2 regions of the Massilia litorea genome follow, and region 1 is predicted to be linked to the other one. Evidence: predicted binding sites of a transcription regulator. Region 1 holds the regulator's gene; the other holds the start of a gene.
What was found. The regulator FliA, encoded in region 1, starts transcription of late flagellar genes. The targets are predictions, from matches to a motif close to CTAAAGTTTNNNNNNNNNNNGCCGNTA.
Positions count from the first base shown of each region.

Region 2: the regulator FliA is predicted to act here: its motif matches at 4,629-4,655, upstream of LPB04_RS22635 (flagellar protein FliT).

Region 1 is NZ_CP062941.1:2,451,080-2,462,189, forward strand. It holds gene LPB04_RS10885 (MraY family glycosyltransferase) at 1-1,050, shown strand, start outside; gene rfbB (dTDP-glucose 4,6-dehydratase) at 1,134-2,186, shown strand; gene rfbC (dTDP-4-dehydrorhamnose 3,5-epimerase) at 2,186-2,731, shown strand; gene flhB (flagellar biosynthesis protein FlhB) at 2,862-4,019, shown strand; gene flhA (flagellar biosynthesis protein FlhA) at 4,032-6,137, shown strand; gene flhF (flagellar biosynthesis protein FlhF) at 6,349-7,815, shown strand; gene LPB04_RS10915 (MinD/ParA family ATP-binding protein) at 7,808-8,635, shown strand; gene LPB04_RS10920 (RNA polymerase sigma factor FliA) at 8,651-9,379, shown strand; gene LPB04_RS10925 (flagellar motor protein) at 9,361-10,104, shown strand; gene motD (flagellar motor protein MotD) at 10,106-10,837, shown strand; gene LPB04_RS10935 (hypothetical protein) at 10,904-11,110, shown strand, end outside.
Region 2 is NZ_CP062941.1:5,040,344-5,051,453, forward strand. It holds gene LPB04_RS22625 (M13 family metallopeptidase) at 1-1,766, opposite strand, end outside; gene LPB04_RS22630 (M1 family metallopeptidase) at 1,805-4,432, opposite strand; gene LPB04_RS22635 (flagellar protein FliT) at 4,705-4,986, shown strand; gene LPB04_RS22640 (FimV/HubP-related protein) at 5,345-6,553, opposite strand; gene fumC (class II fumarate hydratase) at 6,639-8,033, shown strand; gene LPB04_RS22650 (RNA-binding S4 domain-containing protein) at 8,120-8,332, shown strand; gene LPB04_RS22655 (DUF883 domain-containing protein) at 8,473-8,757, shown strand; gene LPB04_RS22660 (YjfB family protein) at 8,869-9,060, opposite strand; gene mobB (molybdopterin-guanine dinucleotide biosynthesis protein B) at 9,080-9,643, opposite strand; gene LPB04_RS22670 (general secretion pathway protein GspB) at 9,630-10,424, opposite strand; gene LPB04_RS22675 (ExeA family protein) at 10,425-11,110, opposite strand, start outside.

The DNA of each region.
Region 1 (11,110 bases):
AGGTTCACGCTCGACGCCACGCGCGGAGTCCAGAAATTCCATAGCGTGCCCACGCCCCGGATCGGCGGCCTGGCGATCATGCTGGGGTTGATCTTTGCCTGCGTGGTCGCGTCCGACGCACAGCAGGCCCTGCTTGCGCCCCTGCTGTGCGCGGCGGCGCCTGCCTTCCTGTTCGGCATCGCGGAAGACCTGACGCGCCGCGTCTCGATCGGGGCGCGCCTGGTCGCCACCATGGCCAGTGGCGTTGCCTGCTGGGCGCTCACCGGCGTGAGCATCGCGCACACCGGCGTCAACCTGCTCGACGCAGCACTGACCTGGCTGCCGCTGTCGGTCCTGTTTACCGCCTTCGCCGTCGGCGGCGTAGCCAATGCCGTGAACATCATCGATGGCTTCAATGGCCTGGCCAGCGGCACGGTCGTGATCGGCCTGATCGCGGTCGGCATGATCGCCGTCGATTGCGGCGACGCCGAACTGGCCCGTACCTGTTTCATCGTCAGCGCCGTGACGGTTGGTTTCTTCCTCGTTAACTTCCCGTACGGTAAGCTGTTCCTCGGGGACGGCGGCGCCTACCTGCTCGGCTTCCTGCTGGCCTGGCTGTCGGTAACCCTGGTCTACCGCAACCCGCAAGTGTCGAGCTGGGCGCCGCTGCTGGCCTGCGCCTATCCAACCTTCGAGACCGTCTTCACGATCGTGCGCCGCCTGTGGTGCCGGCGCCATCCCGGCCAGCCCGACAGCTGCCACCTGCACAGCCTGGTCAAGATCGCCGTCGCCGGCCGCTATTTCCGCAAGTTCAGCGCGCCGCTACGCAATGCCTGCGTGTCGCCGTTCTCCTGGGTCCTGGCGGCGGTGCCGGCCTGGATCGCGGTGTCCTTCCCGCAAGACCCGGCAGCCCTGGTGCAGGGTACGCTGGCCAGCTTCGGCCTCTACCTGGGCGTCTACTGGTACATGACGCATGCCGCCCGCGCACGCCGCCGCCGCGCCACCCGTCCCGCGGTGCGCAGCGTCGACTTGTCCGACGTCGAATCGGAGACCGCCTCCCTGCAGGCTTAGAGCGCGAAGGGCAGGGCAGGTCGTTCGACTACAATGCACTACCGTCCCGTGCCCGGGCCGGCAACTTCTCACCGATTTCACGCATGACCATCCTCGTTACCGGCGGCGCCGGGTTCATCGGGTCGAACTTCGTCATCGACTGGCTCGCCGGGTGCGACGAGCCGCTGGTCAACCTCGACAAGCTGACCTACGCCGGCAACCGCGCCAACCTGGCCGGCCTCGAACACGACCCGCGCCACCGCTTCGTGCAGGGCGACATCGGCGACCGTGCGCTGGTGACGCGCCTGCTGGCCGAACACCGGGTGCGCGCCGTGCTCAATTTTGCCGCCGAAAGCCATGTCGACCGCTCGATCGACGGCCCGGCCGCCTTCGTGCAGACGAACGTCGCCGCCACCTTCAACCTGCTCGAAGCCGCGCGTGGCTACTGGAGCGCGCTGCCGGACGAGGAGCGGGCGGCCTGGCGTTTCCTGCACGTGTCGACCGACGAGGTCTACGGCACGCTTGGCCAAAACGATCCGCCGTTTACCGAAACCACGGCCTACGCGCCGAACAGCCCGTATTCGGCCACCAAGGCGGCCTCGGACCACCTGGTACGCGCCTGGCACGTGACCTATGGCTTGCCGACCCTGACGACCAACTGTTCGAACAACTACGGCCCATTCCAGTTTCCCGAAAAACTGATTCCGCTGGTGATCCACCAGGCCCTCGCCGGCCGGCCGCTGCCGGTCTACGGCGACGGCCGCCAGGTGCGCGACTGGTTGTATGTGAGCGACCACTGCGCGGCGATCCGGCGCGTGCTCGAAGCCGGCACCCCGGGCGGCGTCTGGAACGTGGGCGGCCTGAACGAGAAAACGAATCTGGAGGTCGTGCACGCCGTCTGCGCGCTGCTCGACGAGTTGCGGCCCCGTGCCGATGGCCAGGCCTATGCGGCGCAGATCAGCTTCGTTGCCGATCGCCCCGGCCACGATCGCCGCTATGCGGTCGACCCGTCGAAGCTGCGGCGCGAGCTGGGCTGGGAGCCGCGCCACGATTTCGGCAGCGGCCTGCGCCGGACCGTCGCCTGGTATCTCGCGCACCAGGACTGGGTTGATGCGCTCGCCGCCGGCGCTTCCTGCGCGCGCCCCAGCGCTCCATGATGCGCGCCAGGCCCCTCGCCATCCCCGACGTCCTGCTGTTCGAGCCGCAGGTGCATGCCGATGCGCGCGGTTTTCTCTACGAGAGCTTTCACCAGGCCCGCTTCGAGGCGGCGGTCGGGCGCAGCGTCGCCTTCGTGCAGGACAACCACTCGAAGTCGGGCGCCGGCGTGCTGCGCGGCCTGCACTACCAGCTGCATCGTCCCCAGGGCAAGCTGGTGCGGGTGGTGGCCGGCAGCGTGTTCGATGTCGCGGTCGACCTGCGCCGCGGTTCGCCCGGCTTCGGTCAATGGGTCGGCGAAGTATTGAGTGCCGAGAATTGCCGCCAGATGTGGATCCCGGAAGGCTTTGCCCACGGTTTCCTGGTGCTGTCCGACGCCGCCGAGCTGCTCTACAAGGCCACCGACTACTGGTCCCCTGGCAACGAACGCTGCATTGCCTGGAACGATCCGCAACTGGCGATCGACTGGCCGCTGACCATTCCCCCGGTACTGTCGGCCAAGGACCAGGACGCCGCCCCCTTCGCCACGGCCGAGCTGTACGACTGAGCTCCCGCGCCGGCCCGCCTCCCGGCGGCGAATTGGCGGCCCTTTCCCTCCCTGTTCTAGTTATAGCCGTAGGGCAATAACGGCGATAATTCCGTCCTGAGCAGTTTGACGGCAATATCGGGGGCGCAAGATGGCGGAAGACAGCGACGCGGAAAAGACAGAAGACGCAAGTCCCAGAAGACTTGAGAAGGCGCGCGAAGAGGGCGACGTTCCCCGTTCGCGCGAACTCGCGACCTTCGCCGTCCTGATGACCGCCGGCGCCGGGCTCTGGATTACCGGCGGCAACCTGGCCGGCCACCTGTCGACGACGCTGGCATCCGGCCTGAGCCTGACCCGTGAACAGGTCTACAACCCGACCGTTCTGATTGAACGCATCGCGAACGACATCGGCGGCGTGCTGCTGGCCTGCCTGCCGCTGGCCTTTGCCATCATGCTGGTCGCCGTCGGCGCGCCGCTGCTGATCGGCGGCTTCAATTTCAGCGCCAAGGCTTTCATGCCGAACTTCATGAAGCTGAACCCGATTAGTGGTCTCGGCAACATGTTCTCCACCAATTCCCTGGTCGAACTCCTGAAGGCCATTGCCAAGACGGTGCTGGTCGGCAGTGTCGCCTGGGTCGTCGTCATGAGCCAGAAGGAAGCCGTCTTCGGCCTGGCCGTCGAACCGCTGGGCGCCGGCACCGGGCACGTGGCCGACCTGATCGCGCACGCTTTTCTGTTCATCGTCGGTTCGCTGGGCGTGGTCGCCCTGATCGACGCGCCGTATCAGCTTTGGCATTACAGCAACAAGCTGAAGATGACGCGCCAGGAAATGATCCAGGAATCGAAGGAATCGGACGGCAATCCTCAGATTAAAGGGAAGATTCGCCAGATGCAGCGGCAAATGGCGCGCAACCGCATGATGCAGAATGTGCCCACTGCTGACGTCGTGGTGACCAACCCGACCCACTATGCGGTGGCGCTGAAATACAGCGACGGCCAGGCGGGCGCGCCGCGCGTAGTCGCCAAGGGCGCCGACGAAGTGGCGGCCAGGATCCGCGAACTGGCGCGCGAGAACAAGGTCGCGCTGCTGGAAGCCCCGGCCCTGGCGCGTGCCCTTTATAAACACACGGAAATCGACGACGAGATCCCGGAAAAGCTGTACTCGGCGGTGGCGGAAGTACTGGCCTATGTCTTCCAGCTGCGCAATTACAGCAAGGTCGGCGGCCATTACCCGGATCGTCCGACGACATTGCCGGTGCCGCCGGAGATGGACCCGCTGAATCCTGCATCGCAAGTCAAACCTGAATAACGGAGCTGTTGAATGAATAGTCTGAGACTGCCTGCCTGGATGGGAGCGATCGGCGCCAAGGGCAATGCCCTGGCCGCGCCGATCCTGATCATCCTGCTGCTGGCGATGATGATCCTGCCGCTGCCGGCCTTCATCCTCGACCTGTTCTTCAGCTTTAATATCGCGCTGTCCGTCATCGTGCTGCTGACCGCGCTGTACACGGTCAAGCCGCTCGACTTCATGGCTTTCCCGGCGATCCTGCTGGTGTCCACGATGCTGCGCCTGTCGCTCAATGTGGCGTCTACTCGCGTTGTCCTGACCGAAGGCCATACCGGCGGCGCGGCGGCCGGTAAAGTCATCGAAGCCTTCGGCCACTTCCTGATCGGCGGCAACTACACGGTCGGTATCGTCGTGTTCGTGATTCTTACCATCATCAACTTCACCGTAGTGACCAAGGGTGCGGGCCGTATCGCCGAAGTCGGCGCGCGCTTCGCCCTGGATGCGATGCCCGGCAAACAGATGGCGATCGACGCCGACCTGAATGCCGGCATGATTGCCGAACCGGAGGCGCGCAAGCGCCGTTCGGAAGTGGCGCAGGAAGCGGAATTCTACGGCGCCATGGACGGTGCCTCGAAATACGTCAAGGGTGACGCCGTGGCCGGCATCATGGTCACCCTGATCAACGTCATCGGCGGCCTGATCGTCGGTATCGTGCAGCACGACATGGCTGCCGGCGAAGCGGCGAAGACCTATACGCTGCTGGCCATCGGTGACGGCCTGGTGGCGCAGATTCCATCGCTCATCATCTCGATTGCGGCCGGTATGGTCGTCTCACGCGTGGCCAACGAGCAGGACATCGGCGGCCAGATGATGGGCCAGCTGTTCGCGAAACCCGAAGTGCTGTACATCACCGGCGGCATCATTGCCGGCATGGGCCTGATCCCCGGCATGCCGAACCTGGTCTTCCTGCTGCTGGGCGGCGTGCTCGGCGGCAGCGGCTATCTGCTGGCCAAGCGTGCCCGGATGGCGCCGGAGCGCCAGGCGCAAGCCGATGCCAGTGAAGCGGCTTCGAGCGCGGAACGTGCGGCCTCGGCCGAGACGGAAGAGGCAACCTGGCAGGACATCATGCCGGTCGACACCCTCGGCCTGGAAGTCGGCTACCGCCTGATTCCGCTGGTCGACAAGACGCAGGGCGGAGAATTGCTCAAGCGTATCAAGGGTATCCGCAAGAAATTCGCCCAGGAGGTCGGCTTCCTGGCCCCGCCCGTGCACATCCGCGACAACCTGGAACTGAAACCGTCCGCCTACCGCATCACCCTGAAGGGCGTGGAAGTGGGCAGCGGCGAGGCGATCAACGGCCAGTTCCTGGCGATCAACCCGGGCATGGCCAGCGGCACGCTGCCGGGCCAGGCGACGACCGATCCGGCCTTCGGGCTGCCGGCGGTGTGGATCGATGCGAGCATGCGCGACGAGGCGCAGAACCTGGGCTATACGGTGGTCGACGCCGGTACCGTGGTGGCGACCCATTTGAACCACCTGATCACGACGCACGCCTCGGAACTGCTGGGCCGCATGGAAGTCCAGGCACTGCTGGATCACCTGGGCAAGGAAACGCCGAAGCTGGTCGAAGACCTGGTGCCGAAAGTGGTGTCGCTGGCGACGCTGCAGAAGGTGCTGCAGAACCTGCTGATCGAAGGCGTGCACATCCGCGACATGCGTACCATCATCGAGACCGTGTCGGAACACGCCGGCGTGCAGGACCCGAGCGACCTGACCGCGCTGGTGCGCATTGCCCTCGGACGGGCGATCGTCCAGCAGCTGTTCCCGGGTACCAACGAGCTGTCCGTGATGACCCTCGACAACCGCCTCGAGCGCCTGCTGATGCAGGCCCTGGGCGCGGGCGGCGACGGCACCGGCATTGAGCCGGGCCTGGCGGACACCATCGCCCAGCAGGCGCACAATGCGGCGCAGCAGCAGGAGGCGATGGGGCATACGCCGGTGCTGCTGGTGCCGGGTCCGCTGCGCGTGCTGCTGTCGCGTTTCCTGCGCCGCGCGCTGCCGCAGCTGAAGGTCTTGTCGCATTCGGAGATTCCGGAGACCAAGACGATTCGCGTGACCAGTTTGGTGGGCGCGGGCTGATCGCACCTTGAATCCGCGTGGGCTCTCCGAGCCCACGCCTTACGCACGCATCCGCGTGCCCAAACCGGCAATTTCTCCCTCTAAATCGAATTAACCCACTTTCCCCATCCTTTTCCCCCGATGCTTGCTCCACGGCATCGTCAATAATCTATCCCATAGACCGGCTGTGTGCGTGCCGGTACCAATCGAATAGAGCAGTGCGGAGAATAAGATGAATGTGAAGAAATTTACAGCGGCAACATCCCGGGAAGCCTTGCGCAAGGTGCGCGATGCGCTGGGACCGGACGCCGTCATCCTCTCGAACCGTGCCGTCGACGGCGTCGTCGAAATCCTGGCGCTGGACAACGACGATGTCGCCTCGCTCGCCGCCCCGGCGCACGGCACCGACATGGCCCAGCCGCAGCCGCGCCTGGACCTGAACGCCTTCGAGCCGGAGGCGCCTGCCTTCGTCAACCGCCGCGGCGCCGCACCCGCCGCCGCCACGCCGGAACAGATCTACGCCAGCCGCCGCGCGCCCCAGCCCGAGCCGGAATTCGCCGCCGCCTTCGCCGGCCGCCGCGCGCCGCACTCCGAAGACCACGAAGCCGACTACAAAGCCGAACACAGCTACGCCAACCGCCGCGCCCCGCAGCCCGAGCCTGCCTTCGACATGGCGGCCATGACCTCGATGATGTCGGCCGCGATCGCCCAGGCCAAGGAATCCGCCGCGCAGGAGATGAGCGGCATGATGAGCGAACTGCGCGCCATGCGCGGCATGATGGAGTCGCAGCTGGCCGAACTGTCCTGGAGCGGCACGCAACAGCGCGAGCCGCAGAAGGCGGTCGTACTGCGCGAGATGCTGGCCGCCGGCTTCTCGGCCTCGCTGTCGCGCTACCTGATCGACAAGATGCCTGCGAATAAGGATGCAGTCGAAGCGATGCGCTGGATCAAGACCGTGCTGGCCCGTAACCTGACGACGATGGCCGACGAAGACACGCTGCTCGACAAGGGCGGCGTGTTCGCCCTGGTCGGCCCGACCGGCGTCGGCAAGACCACCACCACCGCCAAGCTGGCCGCGCGTTGCGTGATGCGCCACGGCCCGGAAAAGCTGGCCCTGATCACCACCGACGCCTACCGTATCGGCGGCCACGAGCAGCTGCGCATCTACGGCAAGATCCTGGGCGTGATGGTGCACTCGGTAAAGGACGAAGCCGACCTGCGTATCGCCTTGAAAGAGCTCAAGAACAAGCACACCGTGCTGATCGATACCATCGGCATGTCGCAGCGCGACCAGATGGTTACCGAACAGGTCGCCATGCTGACCGGCGCCGGCGCCGACGTGAAACGCCTGCTGTGCCTGAACGCCACCTCGACCAACGAAACCCTGGCCGAAGTCGTGCGCGCCTACCAGGGCAGCGGCCTGCACGGCTGCATCATGACCAAGCTCGACGAAGCCGCCTCGATCGGCAACGTGCTCGACGTCGTGATCCGTCAAAAATTGAACCTGCACTACATCTCGAACGGCCAGCGCGTGCCGGAAGACCTGCACCTGGCCGACCGCGCGATGCTGGTCGACCGCGCCTTCCGCAGCCGCCGCGACGCGGCCAACCAGTTTGAAGATGCCGACCTGCCGCTGATGATGGCCCACACCGGCAAGGTGCACCAGGACGAGAGCCTGCGCGAGGTGCGCCTTGGCTAGTTTCGATTTCGACCAGGCCGAAGGCCTGCGCCGGATGCTGGCCGGCGCCCGGCCACGCGTCGTGACCTTTCTTTCCGCGACCCCGAGCGACGACAAGGGCGCGATGCTGGTCAACCTCGGTGCCTCGCTGGCCCAGGCCGGCAATGAAGTCCTGATCGTCGACGCCTGCCAGCGCGAGTATGGCGTGGCGCGCCGCCTCGAGATGGAACGCCACGTCAGCCTGCTGCAGGTGGCACGCCAGGAATGCGCGCTGAACCAGGTGGTGCAGACCGCTTCGCAAGGTTTCAACGTGGCGCTGCTGGCGCGCGACGGCCAGACCCCGGCAAGCGGCAGCGACGAGGCCCGCCGCCTGGCGAAAGCGTTCGACGTATTGGTGAAGAAGCAGGGCGGCATCGTTATCGTCGATGGCGAACTGAACCGCGATGGCGGCTTTGCCGTGCCGCGCCTGGCCGAGTCCGAAATCGTGGTGCAGGTGTCGACCAGCGCCACCTCGATCACGAATGCGTATGGCCTGATCAAACGCCTGGCCCAGGAATTCGGTCGCCGTCCCTTCGGCATCCTGGTCACCGGCGCAAGCGAGGCTGAGGCGAAAGTGGTTTACGATAATATGTCGGCAGCAGCAACTCGTTACCTTGCAGTAAGTTTGAGTTCGATGGGCTCGGTGCCGGCCGACGAATACCTGCACCGCGCCGCACGTCTCGGACGTTCGGTGGTGGATGCCTTCCCGCTGGCCGGGGCCTCGGTGGCCTTCCGCGAGCTGGCAGGGCGCTTTGCCTTGCCGCGCATGCGCCAGGGCGGTGGCGCGCATTTTGGTTCCTAAGAAAAAAGCACAAGCATGTATACCGTCAAAGGGAAAGCGGACAAGAACCATTTGCTCACCGAGCACGCCCCGCTCGTCAAGCGCCTGGCGCACCAGATGAAGGCAAAATTGCCGCCCTCGGTCGAGGTGGACGACCTGATCCAGGCCGGCATGATGGGCCTGCTGGATGCCATCAACCGCTACGAAGACAACCATGGCGCCCAGTTCGAGACCTATGCCGTGCTGCGCATCCGCGGCGCCATGGTCGACGAATTGCGCAGCAACGACTGGATGCCGCGCAGCACGCGTTCGACCATGAAGAAGGTCGAGACGGCCATGACCTCGCTGCAGCAAAAGCTCGGCCGTCCGCCGACCGAGACCGAAGTGGCGAAATCGCTCGACGTCTCGCTCTCGGACTACCAGGAAATGCTGTTCGAAGGCGGCGGCCACCAGCTGGTCTACTACGAGGATTTTCACGATGAAGACGGCAACGACAGCTTCCTCGACCGCTATGCGGTGGACGAGGACGATCCGCTGCGCGCCCTGCTCGACACCGACTTCCGCTCGGCCGTGATCGAGGCCATCGACAGCCTGCCGCCGCGCGAGAAGATCCTGATGGGCCTGTATTACGAAGAAGAGCTGAACCTGAAGGAAATTGGCGCCGTGCTCGGCGTGTCCGAGTCGCGCGTCTCGCAACTGCATACGCAAGCCGTCGCCCGCCTGCGCGCTTCGCTCAAGGAAAAGCTGTGGACTTCGCCAGCCTGATCGGCCTGGCGCTGGCGCTGGCCGGTCTGGTCATCGGGCATACGCTCGACGGCGGGCGTTTCGCCTCCCTGATCCAGCCGGCCGCGTTCGCGATCGTGGTGGTCGGCACCTTCGGCGCCGTGCTGCTGCAATCCGAAGCGCGCGCCTTCCGCCGCGGCATGCACATGCTGCGTTGGGTCTTCTTCCCGCCCAAAAGCCGGCGCCAGCCGCTCGCGCGCGAGATCGCGCTGTGGAGCCATACGGTGCGCCGCGAGGGCCTCCTCTCGCTCGAGCAGTACATGGCCACCAAGGATTTGTTCGTGCAGAAAGGCCTGCGCCTGGTGGTCGACGGTATCACGCCCGAGAAGATCCGCGGGCTGCTGGAAACCGAAGTCACCGCCATCGAATTCGCCGAACGCCAGGCCGCGCGCATCTGGGAATCCGCCGCCGGCTACGCGCCGACGATCGGGATCCTGGGCGCCGTCCTCGGCCTGATCCACGTGATGGAAAACCTGAGCGACCCGTCGCGCCTCGGTTCCGGCATCGCGGTCGCCTTTGTCTCGACCGTCTACGGCGTCGGGCTGGCGAATCTCTTTTTCCTGCCGGTCGGTAACAAACTGAAAGCCATCGTCTCGGACCGGGTCGCGCAATACGAAATCCTGACCGAAGTCTTCCACGACCTGGCGAGCGGCAACCACACGCGCGTGGTCGAGGAACGCGTGGCCAGCCTGCTGGCGAAGCGCTGACATGGCGCGCAAGCGTTACGACGACGAGGAAACCGAAGCGAGCCACGACCGCTGGCTGATTTCCTACGCCGATTTCATTACGCTGCTGTTCGCCTTTTTCGTCGTCATGTACGCCATTTCCGTGGTCAACACCGGCAAGTACAAGGCGCTGTCGGATGCGCTGGGCGATGCCTTCGGCGGCCGTCCCGAAGTGCCGCAGGCCGGCTCCACCATCGAACAGCTTCCCCTGACCAACCTGATCGCGCGCAAGCGGCTTGATGCGGCGCGGCGCGAACGCGAGCGCCTGAACACGCTGGCGCGCGAGCTGAACGCCTCGCTGGCGCCGCTGGTAAAAAACGGGCAGGTGCGCGTGACCCAGACCGGGCGCGGCGTGACGGTCGAGATCAATGCGAAGGTCCTGTTCGAGGAAGGGCAGGCGGTACTCGGCAACGAGGCGCGTGCGACGCTGGGGACCGTGGCCTCCCTGCTGAAAAACGATCCGCATGCGATCCAGGTCGAGGGGCATACCGACAAGCTGCCGATTGCGAACTCCGCGTTTCCGTCGAACTGGGAACTGTCGAGCGTACGCGCAAGCAGCGTGGTGCGCCTGTTTATCGATAGTGGGGTTGCGGCCGAGCGCCTGACTGCGGTCGGGCATGCCGCCAATCAGCCAGTGGCGCCGAACACGGACGAAGCGGGCAGGGTGAGGAACCGAAGGGTGGCGGTGACCATATTGGCAGGCTCTTCAATGTAGGGTGGGCATGAATGCCCACCCTACGGTATCCCGTACAATGGATGACACAACCATATGGAGCTGACCATGCAGCGCAGACTGATTCTGCTGGCCGCATTGTGCGCCGCCAGCCTCTTGCCCGTGTTTGCGGGCGCTGCCGGAGAACCGACCGTGAGCGTAAAACACAGCATCGATGTCGTCACCCCGCCCGGCAAGGTGCTGGTCGAGCTGACCTTCATCAACCAGGGCACGATGACGGTCTGGATTCCGCGCGAACTGGCCACCGGGAAGGAG
Region 2 (11,110 bases), 2.6 Mb from region 1:
GTCAGCTGGCCGTTGACGGCCAGGTCCGGGAAAGGTTTATAGGCGTTATATTGCGCGACCAGTTTGGCGGACGCGGTCTTGAAATGCTCCAGGTCCTCTTTCGTCCACCAGTCGCGCAGGCGGCCCTGGGCGTCGAACTGGGCACCCTGGTCGTCGAAGCTGTGGCTGATCTCGTGGCCGATGATCGAACCGATCGCGCCGTAGTTGGCGGCGTCGGACGCCTTCGGGTCGAAGAACGGCGGCTGCAGGATGGCGGCCGGGAAGTTCAATGCATTCTGCAGCGGCAAGTTCACGGCATTCACCAGTTGCGGCGGCATCGCCCATTCGGTGCGGTCCGGCTTGCGCTTGAGTTTCGCCAGTTCCTGCCGGTAGTGGTATTCCTCGGCGCGGATCGCATTGCCGAAGGCGTCGCCGGCGACGATGCGCAGGCCGTCATACGATTTCCACTTCTCCGGATAGCCGATGCCGACATACAGGGACTTCACTTTCGCCTGGGCCTGGGCGCGGGTGGCCGGCGCCATCCAGTCGAGCTTGTCGATGCGGCGGCTGAAGGCGTCGATGATGTTTCCCACCATTTGCTGCACGCGTGCCTTGTTCTCGGCCGGGAAATAACGGGCGACATACACCTTGCCCACGGCTTCGTCCATCGCGGCATTGGTGGCGCCTAGCGCGCGTTTCCAGCGTGCCGACTGCTGCGGTGTGCCGGACAAGGTCTTGCCGTTGAATTCGAAACGCTGGTCGGCGAAGGCCTTCGGCAGCAGGCTGGCGTACTGGTTCAGCTTGTGGAAAGCGAGATAGTCGCGCCAGGTGGCGACGTCGGCATCGGCCAGCAGCTTGGCCGCACCCGTGATCGCCGTCGGGTGGTAGACCTGGAAGCGGTCCTGGCCGGACATGCCGGCCGCCTTGAAGAAGGCGCTCCAGTCGATGCCCGGGGCCTTGGCCGCGAAGTCCTTCAGGGTCCAGACATTGTTCGACTTCTGGATGTTCGCCGAATCCTCGCGCGTGGCATGGGTCTGCGCCAGCGCCAGCTCGAGTTCGAACACGCGCGCGGCGCGCTCGTCGGTCCTGTCCATCCCGGCCAGTTTCAGCATGGCGGCGATGTGCTGCTGGTACTTGGTACGCAGCTCGGCCATGCGCGCATTGTTTTCCAGGTAGTAGGCACGGTCCGGCAGGCCGAGACCGCCCTGCAGCACATACGGCAGGTTGCGCGAGGAATCGGTCAGGCCCTGCGCGATCCACAGGCCGAACAGGTTTTCGGTGAAGAAATTGGTGGCGTTCAGCGGGTCGACGTCGGCGCGGATCGAGCCGCCGAGGGCGCGCACCAGGGCCGCCTTGTCCTTGATGCCGGCAATTGCGTTCAGCATCGGCTTGATCGGCGCCAGGCCGCGCTTCTCGATGCCGGCCTCGTCCATGTAGGCGGCGTAGAAGTCGGCCACCTTGCGCGCTTCGCCGCTTGTCTTCTTGTCGGCGCCCAATTCCTCGATCAACTTCGCGATGCGGGTATTCGTGTCCTCCGCCAGGGCGCCCATTGCGCTCCAGGACCCGCGGTCGGCCGGGATCTCGGTCTTCGCCAGCCAGTCGCCATTGGCCCAGGTAAAGAAATCGTCGCCGGGCAGCACGGTCATGTTCGCGCTCTTGGCGGGCGCGGGTTTTTCGATCGGCGCCTTGACTTGCGCTTCCTGGGCGGCGGCAAGGCCGTGCGCGAAGCTGCCGCCACAGAGGGCGAGGACGACGGCGGTCTTGGTGAGGGTCCAACGAGTCTTCATGCTTTTCCTTTGCTTATCAACGATATCTGCAACAATCATTATTGGGCTGCCTGGAGCGCAACCCCCACTTGCGGCAGCAGGCGCGCCTTTTGCGCGGCGCGCACGCGGATGCCATTGCCCACCCGACGGGCTTCGACCAGCGCGTCGGGGCCGAAGTTCTGGCCGATATACTGCTCCATCATATCCGCATGACGCGGGTCGGACGATCCGGCAACCACCGAAGCGAGCGCGCGGTTGCGGCCGACGGCGTCGGCACTCTTGAGCAAGGCGTCGCGGTGGGCCAGGGCGAACTCCCAGGCCTGGTCCGGATGCTCGCGTCCGACGCCGGCCACGATGAGGGTGGACAGGTTGGCCGGCACCTGCGGCGACACCGCCATGTTCAGCGCGTTCGCGGCCAGGGCCGGATCCTGCACCAGGGTCAGCGCACGGCCGAAGCGGTTGCGTTCCTCGTCGGTACCGGCGGTGGCCGCAAGCCTGGCCAGCGCAGCATAGGTGGCGGGATCGGCGTAGCGGCCCACGGTGACGACGACGAAATCGAGCATGTCGGGGCTGATCGAAGCCGGGTCCGCCTGGAACCGGGCGAAGCGCTGGCGCGCCTCCCGGATCGCGCGCTCGTCGCCGGCGCGCGCCAGGGTCGTTGCCAGCAGCGCGCGCAATTGCCGGTCTTCACTCGATTCGCCAGGCTTCGGTTCCCAGCCCAGTTTGTCGAACTTCGGCTGCACCAGGCTGCGAATGAAGCCGCGAATCAGCGCCTGCTCGGGCGCACCGCGGGCGAGCCTGTCCAGCGAGCCAAGGTTCGACAGGATCGATTCCCAGACGGCCAGGCGCGGCTCGTCGCGGTATTGCGCCGCCAGGCGCGTATAGTTGTCGAGCGGCATGCGTCCGGCCGACACCAGACTCCAGGTATCGAGCAGCAGCTTCAAACGCGTCGGATCGGGCAGGCGCGCGGCATTGTTCGCCAATGCATCGAAGCTGGCGCGGTCGTACTGGATGCGGAAGAAGCCGACGCTGTAGGGATCGACCACCAGCGTGCCCTCGCAGCCGCCCTGCGTGAAGGTGGTGCTGCGGTTCGCCAGCAGCGTGTACCAGGCCTTGCCGTTGACGGTGCCGACTTGCAGCGGCACGCTCCACAGCCGCCCTTCCGGCGCCGGCTCATCCAGGCGGAACTGTTCCTGCGACAAGGTCACCTGGCGCTTGCCGTCGACGCAGGCCTGGCTCACCGAAACCAGCGGGTAGCCCGGCTGAGCGGTCCAGTCGGCCGCGAGCTTGCTCACCGGCTTGCCGGAGGCCTTTTCGATCGCCGTCCACAGGTCGGCGCTCGTGGTATTCGAATAGGCGTGCCTGGCCATGTAAGCGCGGATGCCCTTGCGGAACTGGTCTTCGCCGACATAGGCTTCCAGCATGCGCAGGAAGCCCTGGCCTTTGACATAGGTAATGGAATCGAAGGCGCTCGCGGCCTGCTCTTCGTTGTCGATGCGTGTCTGGATCGGGTGCGTGGTCTTGCGCGCATCCAGGTTGAGCACGCCCTCGCGCTCGGCGATGCCGTCGAGGTAAGGACGCCATTCCGGGTGGAAGTGTTCGGTGGCCTTGGCAGCCATCCAGGAGGCAAAGCCTTCGTTCAGCCACAGGTTGTCCCACCAGGCCATGGTGACGAGGTTGCCGAACCACTGGTGCGCCACTTCGTGGGCGTTCACCCCGAAAGTCAGCTTCTTCGTGTCTTCCGTGCTCTTTTTCGGATCGTAGAGGAGCGTGGCTTCGTTGTAGACGATGCCGCCCCAGTTTTCCATTGCACCATTGAAGCCGCCTGGAATCGCGATCTGGTCGAGCTTGGCGAGCGGATACGGCACGCCGAAGTAATTGTTGTAGTAGCGCAGCAGATCCTGCGTGGCCTGCAGGGGGAAAGCTGTCGAGCCGAGCTTGCCGGCGGTGGTCACCACGCCGATCTCGACGCCGTCCTGGCGCGCCGCCACGCGTTCCATTTCGCCCGCCACCAGCACCACCAGGTAGCTCGGCATTTTCGGCGTCGGCGCAAACGCGATGCGCTGCAGGCCGTTGCCCAACTTTTCCTGCTTCTCGACCGGGGTATTCGAATACGCCTTGAAGCTGGCCGGGACGTCGACCGTCAGCTTGAAGCGCGCGCGGAAAGCGGGTTCGTCCCAGGTCGGCAGCATGCGCCGGGCGTCGGACGGTTCCATCGTGGTGGCGATCAGTTTCTTCTCGAGCCCGCCGGCCTTGTAGCCGACCTGGAACAGGCCGCGTCCTTCGCGATTGATCTGCCCGGAAAAGCGCAGGCCGAGCAGGTAGCGTCCCGGTGCCAGCGGCGCGTCGAGTTCGAAGGCCAGGGTTTCCTGTTTCTCGTCGAGGATGGGCGCAAGGATGCGTTCGGGCAGGCCGCGGCCAGTCAGCGTGGCGCCCTCGATTTGCAAATTCGCGGCATTCAGGACGATGCGTTTCGTCGGTCGCAGGACCTCGATCTCGACGCGCTGCTCGCCCTTGAAGGTGTCGGCTGCGATGTCGGGCACCAGATGGGCGTCGTACAGCAGCGGGATCACGTCCTTCGGCAGCTTGCCGGGGGTGTCCGCGAACGCAAACGGGGCTTCGGCGCGGGCCGCGGTGACGGCCAGCGCCAGCGCAACGGCGCCAAATGCTCGGTGATGTCTCATCATTTCCTCTCTTGCTCTCTTATTATGTTGGTGGCGCGCCTGGCGCAGCAACCCAGCACGCACTCTAAGGGAAGCGGAAAAACGGAGACTGCGGAATGCGACAGACGGCGAAAACAGGCGCTGGAATGCAAAAACCCGGCAATACGGCGCGCCCTTGTCGAAGCGGTGAAAAAAAATTCAATTCTTTTTGCAAACAGCCCTAAAGTTCCGGCCTGCTCTGCCGTAAAAGGAGGACAACCGGTAATCCGGCCGAAAAAAATTGTCGCGGTGTCCACATGACCTCCAACGAAGTCCTCGCTATGTACGAAAATATTGCTGGCCTGACGGGCAAGATGGCCGCGGCGGCGCAATCGGGTGACTGGACGGGTTTCGACAGCCTGCAGGTGCAATGCGCCGTACAGGCGAGCGCGACGGCAAGCGGTGTGCCGGCCCTGGATGGCGCCAAGCGCCTGCGCAAGATCGACCTGCTGAAGCAGATCATGGCCAACGACCGCGCCGTGCGCGACGTGACCGAACCCTGGATGGGCCAGCTGGACCGCGCGATGCGCGCGCACTGAGCCGCCCTCCCCCGTCTTCAAAAAAGCGCCTGCGGGCGCTTTTTTCATGCCCGGCATAACAACACGCACAAACAAAAAGGCGCCCGAAGGCGCCTTTTGCTACGGACGGGGTCCGTATGAATTCGGAGAGCAACACCAGGAAACCCGGTGCTGCCTCTTTTGCCGGTTGCATCCGGCGTCCGCTGCCGCTGTTGGCAGGCTGACCGCTTCCGAAACAGGCGCCTTGCGGCGTACTTCCGTGTCTCGCGCCACGCTATCGGTGGTGGCTGCGCGGACTCCGTTTCGTTTTGTGGTTTTGATAACCAACGAGCCCAGTATAGCGCAAATATGCCGCTTGTGTAGACCAATTGTGCGCGGCTTATTCTGGCCGGGAAACTACCTCGGTCAGGACGGGTTCGTCGCCCGCTGCGGCGGCATCGGGGGCCGCGTCCTTCCCGCGATTCGGCATCAGGCGCGCCTTCACGGCCGCCACGAAATGCGGCTTCGGTTCGCCCGCAACTGCGCTCTCCTTGCCCGCTTTCGGCAACCTGGCCGGCTTGTGCGCGGCCGGGATCTTGCCGAAGCCGGCACGCTTGCGGCGCGCCAGCAGGGCCAGCACCAGCCCGGCAAGCGCGGCAATGCCCGCGACCGCGCCGCCGATCAGCAGCCACGGGGTCTCGGGCTCCGGCGGTTCGACCTTCTTCGGCTTGCGCTGGATGCGGGGCGCGCCCTTCGGTGCGTCCTTCTCGGCCTCCTTCGCCGCCGGGGCGGGAACAGGCTGGTGGACCGCGGCAGGCGTCCCGGCGCTGTGCGCCTTGGCGGGCGCGCCCTGCAGTGTTTTGACTTTGTCCTCGAGCCTGGCCAGGTCATGGCGCAGCGCGGCGTTTTTTTCGCCAAGCGCCACGCAGGCATCCAGGTGTTCGGTCGACGGCTGCGGCGCGCAGCTCGGCGCCTGCGCAGCCGCCTCAGGAACCGGCTTCGGCGCAGCGACCGGTTTTTTGGTGGGCGCCACCTTTGCCACCAGCTTCGCAGCTGCCTTGCGCCGGACCGGCGCCGCTTCCACGTATTCCTCGCCCGTCTGCAGGGCCGCGGCCGGACGCGCAACGGCAGCCGGCGTGCGTGCCGGAACAGGAAGTGGCGCCGGCTCGGCCTGCGCTTTCGGTGCCTCAGGCACGGGCGGCGGCGCCGGACTCGGGTCCGGCGTCAGCCACAGGGTCACCAGGCGCACGTTGCGCTGGCCGCCATCGAGCAGTTCCAGGTAGATGTGCAGGTGGCGGCTCTCTACCGGCTTGAGCGAGGTCAGATGCAGGAACTGGCGGCCGTCGCGGCGCATCACAGTCATGTTGAGGCTGGAGAGCACAGCCGGCATGGCGATGTTCGCGCCCCGGTAGACGTCCGGGTTGGCCACTCGTACCGCTACCTGCCTGCCCGGGTCGTCGAGCAGGGTCAGCTCGACGTCGGCGACGAGCGCCTGCCCGAGATGCGAACGCACCTGGGCCTCGCCCAGTTCGGCCGCATGGCCGGCGCCCGCCGTCACAGCGGCGGCAAGCAGGAATGTCGACAGGATGGTGTGTGTGCGCAGCGCCATGGCAGGAAGAATTTGTAGCCTAAGCGTAATTAACGGGTGTTCGGATACACTCTTTAGCTCCAGCCCGCAAATAACAGGAAACCCTATGGAAAACCGGATAGAAAAAGACAGTTTCGGCCCGATCGAGGTTCCGGCCGGCCATCTCTGGGGCGCGCAGACCCAGCGTTCCCTGCACCACTTCCACATTTCGACCGAACGCATGGCGCCGGAACTGGTGGCTGCGCTGGCCCAGGTCAAGCGCGCCGCCGCAGCGGTGAACCGCTCGCTCGGCAAGCTGCCGCGCGACAAGGCCGACGCCATCATCGCCGCCGCCGACGAAGTGCTCGCGGGGCGCTATCCGGACGAGTTTCCGCTGGCCGTCTGGCAGACCGGTTCCGGCACCCAGAGCAACATGAACATGAACGAGGTGCTGGCCAACCGCGCCTCCGAGATCATGGGCGGCGAACGCGGCGAAGCGCGCCTGCTGCACCCGAACGACCACGTCAACATGGGCCAGTCCTCGAACGACATCTTCCCGACCGCGATGCACGTGGCGGCCGCGCTGGCGGTCTCGAAAGAGGTGCTGCCTGCGCTGGCGCGCCTGCGCGGCACGCTGACGGTCAAGTCGCGCGACTTCGCCGACATCGTCAAGATCGGCCGCACCCACTTGCAGGACGCCACGCCCCTGACCCTCGGCCAGGAATTTTCCGGCTATGTCGCCCAGCTCGAGTTCGCCGAGCAGGCCATCCGCGCTTCCCTGCCCGGCCTGCTGTTGCTGGCGGCCGGGGGGACGGCGGTCGGCACCGGCCTCAACGCTCATCCCGAGTTCGCCCCGCGCATCGCCGCCGAACTCGGTTCGCGCACCGGCCTGGCATTCAAGACGGCGCCCAACAAGTTCATGGCCCTGGCCGGGCACGACGCACTGGTGTCAAGCCACGGCGCCTTCAAAACCCTGGCCACCGCCCTCATGAAGATCGCCAACGACGTGCGCTGGATGGCCTCCGGTCCGCGCTCGGGCCTGGGGGAAATCACGATTCCGGAAAACGAGCCGGGCAGCTCGATCATGCCAGGCAAGGTCAATCCGACCCAGTGCGAAGCGCTGACGATGTTGTGCTGCCAGGTGTTCGGCAACGACGTTGCGCTGACGATCGGCGCCTCGCAGGGCAATTTCGAGCTGAACGTGTTCAAGCCGATGATCGCCCACAATTTCCTGCAGAGCGCGCGGCTGCTGGCGGACGGCATGCGCTCGTTCGAGGAGCACTGTGCCAAGGGCATCGAACCGAACCGCGCCCGGATCGGCGAACTGATGGAACGCTCGCTGATGCTGGTGACCGCGCTGGCGCCCCACATCGGGTATGATGCCGCCGCGCAGATCGCCAAGCATGCGCAGCACGAGGGCATCACGCTGCGCGAGGCGGCCCGGCAATCGGGTCATGTCAGCGAGGAACAGTTCGACCAGTGGATCGTTCCGATCGACATGACGCGTCCCGATCCGGAATAAGCACTCCCTGCGGCCGAAGCTGGGCTTGCTGCGACCCTGTCGAGGCAAGCCCAAGCGTGCGCCCCACAATTTAACCCAAGTATATTATGCAAAACACAACTTTCGAACTGACATCCGAGTTCGTCGAACTCAACCAGCTGCTGAAACTGGTCGGCCTGTGCGATAGCGGCGGCGCCGGCAAGAACATCGTGGCCAGTGGCGTGGTGTCGGTCGACGGCAAGAAAGAACTGCGCAAGACCGCAAAGATCCGCACCGGCCAGACCGTAACCGTGGGCGACGTGCGGATCGCGGTTCGGTAGGCGGGACTGCCGGCCTCTACGGCACACGTTTGCGCGCAGACAAACGCGACCGGTAGTCCTTGTTTATATTTTAAGTGCGCCTGACTTCCCTACGGGGTAAGGCGCACTGAAACGTGATCAATCGGCTTGAGGTGAATGCCATGGAAACCCCGGAAAAAAATCCGCAAACGCAGGAACGGCTGATCGGCGATCTGCGCCTCGTCATCGAGAATGCGGAAGAACTGCTGAAGAACACGGATCAATACACGAGCGTCCTCTATCAGAACGCGCGCGCCAAGCTGGCAATGGCGCTGAACGCGGCCAACGAAGAACTCGAGCGCTTCGAAGACGCGCAGCTCAATCGCATGATGGAAGCGACACGCCAGGCCACCGAGCGCTGCGGCAGCCTGAGCGGCGAAGAGCGGATCCTGCGCGCTTTCCATTGAATGCACGGCGGCGCCAGGCTGGCGCCGCTGCCGACATGCGGTGCGAGATCTCTACGGTTGCACCGCGTGGGCGCGAGAGCCGTTCGCGGCCCGGCCCACCCTACAAACCCATCAGGCAGTGGTATTGATCTTGTTGCCGAGGTGAGCCGGCAGGTTCTGCGGCGGCTGGATACCGTCGAGGATCTGGGTCATGGCCGACTTCTGCATGTCCTGCTGCTTCTTGAGCATGGTCATGCCGACGTCCTCCTTGGTGCCGGTCTCGGCGATGGTGGTAGATAGCCTGGCGATGGCGAGGACGTCCATATCGGTCTCCTGTTGAGGGTTATCCTTCCTTAACGGCTTGTTCTACGGAAACTTTAGCCCTGGCCGCCATCCATCCGGTGAGCCAGCACAAGACATCCCCGGGCGCATTCAGGTCCAGCCAAGCCCGGCCCGCGTCGGCGGGCGCCGGACCGTCGGAGGCCACGGCCACCACCAGCGCATCGTCCGGATACAGCGGCGCGCGCCCGAGCGCGGGACGCCAGACCTCGAGCTTGGGCAGCGGCTCCCATTTATAACCTTCGACCAGGGTCAGGTCGGCCGGGGCCAGGCGCGCCAGCTGTTCGGCCAGCGGCGGTTCGGCCTCCCCGCGCAGTTCGCGCAGGATGGCATAGCGGTAGGGAGAGGCGATCATCACCTCGGCCGCGCCCGCCATGCGCAGGCGCGCGCTGTCCTTGTGCGGCGGCTCGAGTTCGATGTCGTGGTGGCTGTGCTTGACCACGTTCACGCGTAAGCCGCGCGCGGCCAGCTGGGCAACGAGGAATTCGAGCAGCGTGGTCTTGCCGCTGCCCGACCAGCCGACCACGGCCAGCACGACGGGCGCCGCGCCCGGATCAATAAGCGACACGGTAGCGGGTGCCCCGGTAATTCATGACGGCATATTTCGGCATCAGGCGCTCGAGGACCAGGCCGGGGGCCAGCTCTTCTCCTTCGCGGCGCAGCATTTTGTCGACCAGCAGCAGGCGATCGGCCGGGTTGGGCGAGTAGATGTAGCCGCCCACCGCCACCTTCGGCACTTCGCGCTGGATGGCCTCGGGCAGCTGCTGCAGCGTACGCAGGTTTTCTTCCTGAATCGGATCGGGCGCACGGGTGGGCGGCGGTGCAGGCGGCGTCGGTGCCGGCAGGTAGACCGCCTCGGGCGCCGGATCACGCGCGGCGGCCGGAGCCGGAGCCGGCGCCCGGCGTGGTTTGGTGTCTGCCGGCGGTGGCGCCGCCGGCGTGGCAGCGGCAACCGGCTCGCTCCTCCGCCTGGCAGGCTGCACGGCCGGCGCCGGGACCGGAACCGCACTCGCAGGCAGTGCTTCCGGCACAGGCGCAGGCGCGGCAACCGGTGCCGCGGCCGGCTCCTTCGAGGCCGCCGGCGCGGCGGCTGGCGCAGGCGCCGCCGGCCCCGCCTCGTTACGCGCCAGCACGGCAGGCTGTCCCGCCGGCGTCTTCGCCCGCCACACGAGCCCGGCCGCGATACCCGCGACCAGCACGCCCACGCCCAGGCCGATCAGCAGCGGCTTGCGGTTCACCGCGGCGGACGCGGCCGGAACCGGAACCGGCGCCGGCGTATGGATGTCGGGCGCATTGCCCAGCTGGCGTTCGGCTTGCGCCTTTTTGAGTGCTTCGAGAATGTACGACATTTAGTGTCCCGTCCCGGCGGCGAGCAGGCGTGGCTCGGCGACCCCGGTCAGCTGGTTGAGGCGCATGTAGGTGCGGGGGCCGGCCACGCCGTCCGCCTTCAGGTTCTGCTTCGACTGGAATGCACGCAATAACTGCCCGATGCGTGCATCGAAGGGCTGCTGCGCGGCCGGCGCCGTGACGCCGCCGAGCTGGGCCAGGCGCGCAGCGAGCCAGTCCACGTCCGCCCCCTGGTCCCCGGGCGCCAGGTTGTCGCGGAAGGCGCGCGGCATTTTCCAGAAGGTCGTGTACTCGCCGGTGAAGCGCGCCACCAGGGCGGCGAGCTCGACTTTTTCGCGCTTGCCGTCGGCGAGCAGGGTCACGCTGCGCTCGTCCATCCCGGCCAGCACGGCATAGCTGGTGCTACGTCCGTCGCGCAGGGTAATGACGGCCGGACGGTCGAGCTGGCGCAATTCGTAGATGCCGCCGCGGCCCGTATGGCAGCGCAGGTCGAGGCGGAACGCGACCTGGCAGGGTTCGCCCGCTGGAAGCGTTGCGCCCCACAGGCTCGCCAGGCTGCGCAGGGCCGGGGCTTCGTCGGCGTGCCCCTGGGGCAAGGCGGCTGCGGGCGCAGGCGCAGGCGCAGATGCAGGCGCAGGTGCAGGCAAGGCCTGCGCAATCCTTCCCTTCTTGCCGGCAGTCGGCGCCG